DNA from 2 places in the Dehalobacter sp. DCM genome. Region 1 is predicted to be linked to the other one. Evidence: a T-box and tRNA genes for the amino acid it is inferred to sense, from the RefSeq annotation. Region 1 holds a T-box; the other holds one or more tRNA genes.

Evidence for each region. The T-box of region 1 lies ahead of tyrS (tyrosine--tRNA ligase). A T-box ahead of a tRNA ligase gene usually reads a tRNA of that ligase, here a tRNA-Tyr.
Region 2: it has a tRNA-Tyr gene. The T-box ahead of tyrS (tyrosine--tRNA ligase) is inferred to sense a tRNA for this amino acid. The anticodon was not compared.

Annotation. Positions count from the first base shown of each region.
Region 1 is NZ_CP092282.1:3,545,650-3,549,011, reverse strand. It holds gene LPY66_RS16495 (ATP-binding response regulator) at 1-815, shown strand, start outside; T-box leader at 886-1,117, shown strand; gene tyrS (tyrosine--tRNA ligase) at 1,170-2,396, shown strand; gene LPY66_RS16485 (ArsA family ATPase) at 2,821-3,362, opposite strand, start outside.
Region 2 is NZ_CP092282.1:698,434-701,795, forward strand. It holds gene rlmB (23S rRNA (guanosine(2251)-2'-O)-methyltransferase RlmB) at 1-407, shown strand, start outside; gene sigH (RNA polymerase sporulation sigma factor SigH) at 527-1,186, shown strand; tRNA gene LPY66_RS03435 (tRNA-Thr) at 1,276-1,351, shown strand; tRNA gene LPY66_RS03440 (tRNA-Tyr) at 1,362-1,445, shown strand; tRNA gene LPY66_RS03445 (tRNA-Met) at 1,543-1,617, shown strand; gene LPY66_RS03450 (hypothetical protein) at 2,751-3,227, opposite strand; gene LPY66_RS03455 (glycosyl hydrolase family 18 protein) at 3,340-3,362, shown strand, end outside.

The DNA of each region.
Region 1 (3,362 bases):
CCGCGCGTCTTATTCAAGTCATTGGCAACTTGCTGCATAACTCGGTAAAGTTTTCAAGCAAAGGAGATAAAACACGTGTGGCGGTATCACGGGATGAAGTGACAAAAGAAGCCGTTATAACCATTAAGGATACGGGTATTGGTATTAAGCCGGAAGTACTGCCTAATTTGTTCGAACCGTTTATGCAGGTCGAGAGCACGCTTGATCGCAGTAAGGGAGGTCTTGGCTTAGGGTTGACAATTGTCAAAGGGATAGTCGAACTCCATGGAGGTACCGTCTCCGTATATAGTCAAGGACTTGGCCAGGGGACACAGTTTACCATCCGCTTACCTGAAGCAGCGGTACATCATCAGGAGAAGGAAATGAAGACCTGCAGGTTACCTGTCAGTTCTCTCCGAATCCTGATCATTGATGATATTCCGGATATTTACGAAATTCTTTGTTTACTTCTTCAACATTTAGGCCATAAAGTGATGACAGCTTCAAGCGGCCGTGAGGGTTTGCTTAAAGCAAAAGAATTCAATCCGGATGTTTTGATCTGCGACATTGGGCTGCCGGATATGGATGGCTATGAAGTAGCTGCACATTTTCGATATGATCATGATCTCCATGATGTATTCTTAATTGCACTATCCGGCTATGCGCAAGCAGAGGATTTGGAGCGCTCCAAGGCGGCAGGTTTTGATCAGCACCTGGCAAAACCCGTGAATTTAGATGCGCTGGAAAAGACTTTGGCGAATGTCCGCCATTCCGGTCACGAGATTACCCCGACTTCGGAAAACCTGGCCGCTCTGACCCGGAGTTTCGTGCAATAAGCATAAATTGAAGAATTCAGCGGCTTTACTTTTCCGCATTTATCATCTAAGATATACTCAATTGATAGTTGCAAAAGCGATGAAAGGAAGAAGTAGGTCAGCAATCGTTCATTCAGAGAGCAGCCGGTTGGTGAGAGGCTGCAGACGGGCTGAACCGAATACATCCCGGAGCCTCAGCCTGAACAGTGCGTAGGGTTTGACGGGTACGCCCGCTACAGCGTGTAAGTGTTTTTGCACTTGGTGAGGGGAATTCTGTGAGGAATTTCCGAATCAGAGGTGGTACCGCAATTTTTGCCTTCTGTTCGAATGAGCAGGGGCATTTATTATTAATTTTTGGGTAAGGAGTTGTATCAGGTGAAAATCTATGATGAATTAGTCGCCCGGGGCTTAATCGCTCAGGTCACTGACGAAGACGAAATTAAAGAACTGATTAATAGCGGTCGTGCCACGTTTTATATTGGGTTTGATCCCACTGCCGATTCGCTGCATGTCGGTCATTTTATGGCGCTCTGCCTGATGAAACGGTTACAGATGGCCGGCAACAAACCGGTGGTTCTGATCGGCGGCGGTACTGCCTATATCGGTGATCCATCCGGCCGTACGGACTTGCGTTCCATGATGACACCGGAAACTATTCGGCATAACAGTGAGTGCTTCAAGAAACAGATGGAACGCTTCATCGAATTTGGCTCGGATAAGGCCATTATGGTGAACAATGCCGACTGGCTCTTAAAGCTGAATTATGTGGAGTTGCTCCGGGAAGTCGGCGCGCACTTTTCCGTGAATAATATGCTGCGTGCCGAATGTTATAAGCAGCGAATGGAAAAAGGTCTGTCATTCCTGGAATTCAACTATATGATCATGCAATCTTACGACTTCTATTATCTGTTTCAGAATCACGGCTGCAATATGCAGTTTGGCGGTGATGACCAGTGGTCAAATATGCTGTTTGGGACAGAACTCATTCGCCGTAAGCTCGGCAAGGATGCCTATGCCATGACCATTACCCTACTCATGAACTCCGAAGGAAATAAAATGGGCAAAACGGCCAAGGGCGCTGTCTGGCTTGATCCGAACAAAACCTCCCCGTTTGAATTCTTCCAGTATTGGCGGAATATTGCGGACGCCGATGTTCTCAAGTGCTTGCGGATGCTGACGTTCCTGCCGCTGGAACAAATTGACGCCATGGACAAATGGGAAGGCAGCCAGCTCAACGAAGCCAAAGAAATTCTGGCGCATGAACTGACGAAGCTGGTTCACGGTGAAGCAGAAGCCGAGAATGCCAAAAGTGCGGCGCACGCCCTCTTTGCCGGTGGTGCCGATGATTCGCACATGCCTACCACGGAAATATCTGCCGAGCAGCTGGTCGATAATGCCATCGGAATAGTAGAATTGATGGTGGCCTGCGGGATAGCTCCTTCCAAAGGGGAAGCCAGACGCCTGATCCAACAAGGCGGCGTCGCCATTAATGAGGAAAAAGTACTATCCGTGGACATGACTATTCCTTCCGAACAATTAAAAGCCGGTCTGAAAATACGTAAAGGAAAGAAAGCGTACCACAAGGTTTTGCTGATGGTGTGACGAAAACTTACTAGAAGAAACCTCCCGAGCGTCGGGAGGTTTCTTCAATCATCTCTATTCGATCAGCTTGAAATGGCTAAAAACGGCAGCAGCAACCCCTTGACCTCCGACGTAAACGAAATAGAGGCAGACTAGAAACGGCTACTTGATTAACAATGGGTGTTTGAACATTTGCCGCGACAGATACCGGTGAATTCGTTATGCCTACATTATTCGCTGCTTGCGGACCTCTGCCTAACCCTCTGAATAAATTTCTAAGCGAACGAATACCGGCAGGGATCAGAATAACACGGGATAAATACATAAAATCATTTCCCTTCTTACACAATCATTGAGGTTTATATAGTATACTATTCGGCAATGCTCAGGTTTGTCCCAAACAGCGAGCGATATTCACAAAATCAAGGATTTTAAAATCATCGGCTCAAAATCGAATCTCTAATTTCCCCTGATCCAACTTAGCGGAAGTGATCTGCTTATGCAATAAATGCGGCGGCAGCATCATACACCGCTTTTCATTTTTGATTGCGACATAAATCTCTCCACCGGCCTGGGAAAGTGTCATTTCTGTTTTTTCGGCAAAGGGCAGGCGGAAAATCAGGACATCCTGATCGTCGTCCCGGAAGGTCTCAATTAGGCGTGTCCGGCAGAAAACGTCCTCCGGATTCAACGCGCCGTAGAGATTCCCGATCTGGGCCAGTACCGGAACGGATTTGAGTTCGTGCTTCAGGAGATTGAGATAAAAGACGGGAAGATCGGCAAAGCTTTCCTTGATTTCGCTCAAACCTTGATTTTGCAGCGCAACCCACCGGTCGAAATAGCCGGACAGCGCTTCCTGCGGAAATACTTTGTTGACGATGATGGCGTCTACCTGGTAATCAAACAGACTGAGCCAGGTAAAGCTGCGTTTTGTTTCTTTGATCACTATCCTTTCAGGCGTAGTGACGAGGCGGACGGTGAGGACTT
Region 2 (3,362 bases), 1.7 Mb from region 1:
GGGCGCTTCTGCGAACAGCAGATGCAGCCGGTGTTCATGGCGTGATTATACCCAAAAGACGAAGTGTTGGTTTGACACCGGCCGTCGGCAGAACCTCTGCCGGTGCAATCGAATACGTGCCTGTAGCCAGAGTCGCTAATCTTGTTCAAACCTTGAAATACTTAAAAGATGAAGGCTGCTGGGTATCCGGGGCGGAAGCCGGCGGCAAAGATATTTACCAGGCTGATTTAAAAGGCCCCAGAGTTGTTGTCATTGGCGGAGAAGATAAGGGTTTAGGCCGCTTGGTCAAGGAGACATGTGATGAAGTGATTTCACTGCCAATGCTTGGAAGAATTGCATCCTTAAACGCCAGTGTTGCGGGCTCAATCATCCTCTATGAGGTCCTAAGGCAGAGAAATAAAGGTTGAACCGACATATACCGTCAAACTTCGTCTTGACGCTGTTTGTACAATTCAGGTATAATTAATCCGGTGTAAAGCGCATAAACAAGGCTTCAGCGTTTCCTTCGGGATTGCATTCGGGAGGGATGGACTTGACCTATAGCATTCAGACAGAGATTCAAGAGGATTTCGAAGCTAATGAATACATAGCCGATGAGGAACTAGTAGAGTTAGCGAAGATAGGTGACGCAGAAGCTCAGGAGTACTTAATCAACAAGTACAAAAATTTTGTTCGAGCTAAAGCACGCTCGTATTTCCTGATCGGCGCAGATCGGGAAGACATTATTCAGGAAGGCATGATCGGGCTTTATAAAGCGATTCGTGACTTCCGTGGGGACAAGCTGTCGTCGTTTCGCGCATTTGCTGAGTTGTGTATCACCCGCCAAATCATTACTGCTATTAAAACAGCAACCCGACAGAAACATATCCCCCTTAACTCCTACGTATCGCTAAACAAACCCATTTACGACGAGGATTCAGACCGAACCTTGCTTGATGTTATCTCGGGGACGAAGATTACGGATCCGGAAGAACTTATCATCAGTCGGGAAGAGTTTGATGATATTGAAGAAAAGATGGGCGAGATACTCAGCTCGCTCGAATGGGAAGTTTTAATGTCCTATCTGGAAGGGAAATCTTATCAGGAGATTGCTGTCGACCTTGACCGACATGTCAAGTCTATTGACAACGCACTACAGCGAGTGAAAAGGAAGCTTGAGAGATACCTGGAGCATCGGGGAGCTTAGGTAATACGTCCTAAAAAATACCACAAAAAAACTTGCTTTTTTTATTGACAACACACAACGATATTTGTTACAATACACTAGTCTCTCCTGCCGATGTAGCTCAATTGGTAGAGCAGCTGATTTGTAATCAGCAGGTTACAGGTTCGAGTCCTGCCATCGGCTCCAAGTGAAAAATGGGTAGGTGGCCGAGTGGTTAAAGGCGGCAGACTGTAAATCTGTTCCGAAAGGTACGGTGGTTCGAATCCATCCCTGCCCACCATTTTGATCTTAAAGATAACGATTTCTTATTGAAAAACAGTTGCCAGAATTAGCATGAATAACAGTCTGAATCTTAGATATAATAAAATAGTTATCGTCGCGGGGTGGAGCAGTGGTAGCTCGTCGGGCTCATAACCCGAAGGTCGTCGGTTCAAATCCGGCCCCCGCAACCAAAGAAATTAGAATAGGCATAAACTGCCTATTTTTTATGCCTATTCTAATTTCTTTTTTCATCCTAAACTCCCGTAAAATTATAATATACAGATTGGTTCTATATCAAAACAGTAGAAAGCCAAGCATGAACATCGGGTGAGGACAAACCACAGGCTGTCAGGATATCCCTTTGTTTTTTCGTTATCGGCGAAAGTAGCCTTTTCCCCTCAAGTGTATGAACATACTTCATTTTTCGAAGCTCCTTCATAACCGACGATAAAGTCAAATTAGTTTCGGACATATAATCCCGAAGTTTGTTAAGCCAAAAGCTTAGAGTTTTTTATTTTTCTGACATCCATTTAATTGAATTGACATCCAAAATCGATCTTTCATTCTATTTTTTGGTATGCTAGTATATAAATAAAAATTAAAATCATAGACAATAAGGTAAAGGCTTTATAATTGATAAGACTTTTTTCCTGGCTTCATACTCAAGGAGCCTGTTACGCACTGATTCCGAATCAAGACCGTTTTCCAGGGAGATCATGAGGTTATCAATTTTCGAATTCAATAATGCTATTTTTATTCACATTTTTGGTAACAAATACATAATATAACAAAGACTATTCGATCTCTTATATATTTAAAGGGGGATACTCAATGCTTTCTGCAATAACAAATGCTTTATCTTGGTTGTTTACTCGTATCTGGGCTGTTTTACCAAAAATTCTTCCTTATCTTAATAGTATTTTCCAGCAAACTCAAACTGCTTAAATTAAGCAAGCAAAGCCCCGAGGAAGAGATCCTTTGGGCTTATTTTTTCGATACACCTCAAATCAGGTCTGCGTTCCACAGTTCCGGCGACAAGCAGAGCATGGATTGCGTAGCGCAACGGTCCATGGATGGACCTAAGTTAAAAAATCGCCAAGGAGGGCAAAAGAATTTTAACTTCCTCAATGCAAATTCATGGAGGGCACAAGAGCCGAAAGCGGAATGTGGTATGCAGACCAACCTCAGAAAAAAAGCTTACGTGTTTGTTTGCGAAGTTATTTAGAATACACTGTACTAGTTTTTATGAACCGTAAAAAGCAGCCAGCGGAACGTGCCTGGCTGCTTTTCTTGTTTTTATAGACCTGATTGTTGGGTATAATTTTTACATAGGGAAAATTTCGTGCTGCTCCCAAGACTCGACAATCCAGATTGCCTGTCTGTATGAATATCCTCTTCCTATCATATAAGCAATTAAAGCAGCTTCAGTAACAGCATGATTTAGACTTATGGGTGTCTCACGTAGGCTATGTTGTACGGCGGGCATAACTTCTTTAATGGCTTGGTTATATTCTGGCGTAGCCGGTGGAACTCTCACTTTTTTTACCCCCTTTCTAACTATGGATGCTTTACAATATGTTTTGGCTAAGGTAGAGGTGTGTGCATAAAAAAACCACACAATCTGTGTGGGAAAGAGATATGGGTTATTCGGATATAATAGCATATCCAAAACATGGGAAAATGTGAAGAAAGTTATTCGCTCTTTCTGTACCTGAAAAGCAGCTATGTCCTGATCAGTTAGCCGGTACTGCGATTTCTCAAAAAGATATTCCACTAAATACATACCAATAGGTTGTCCCAAATTCGACATCAATGTCGAATTTGGGACAACCCTTCAGAGATTACTACGCATCAACTGGCAGCACACATCGTCTTTTTCACTGCATAAACTATGAAAAAGGAAGTGTGTCGTCTTGAAAATTCATGTTGTCAGTGC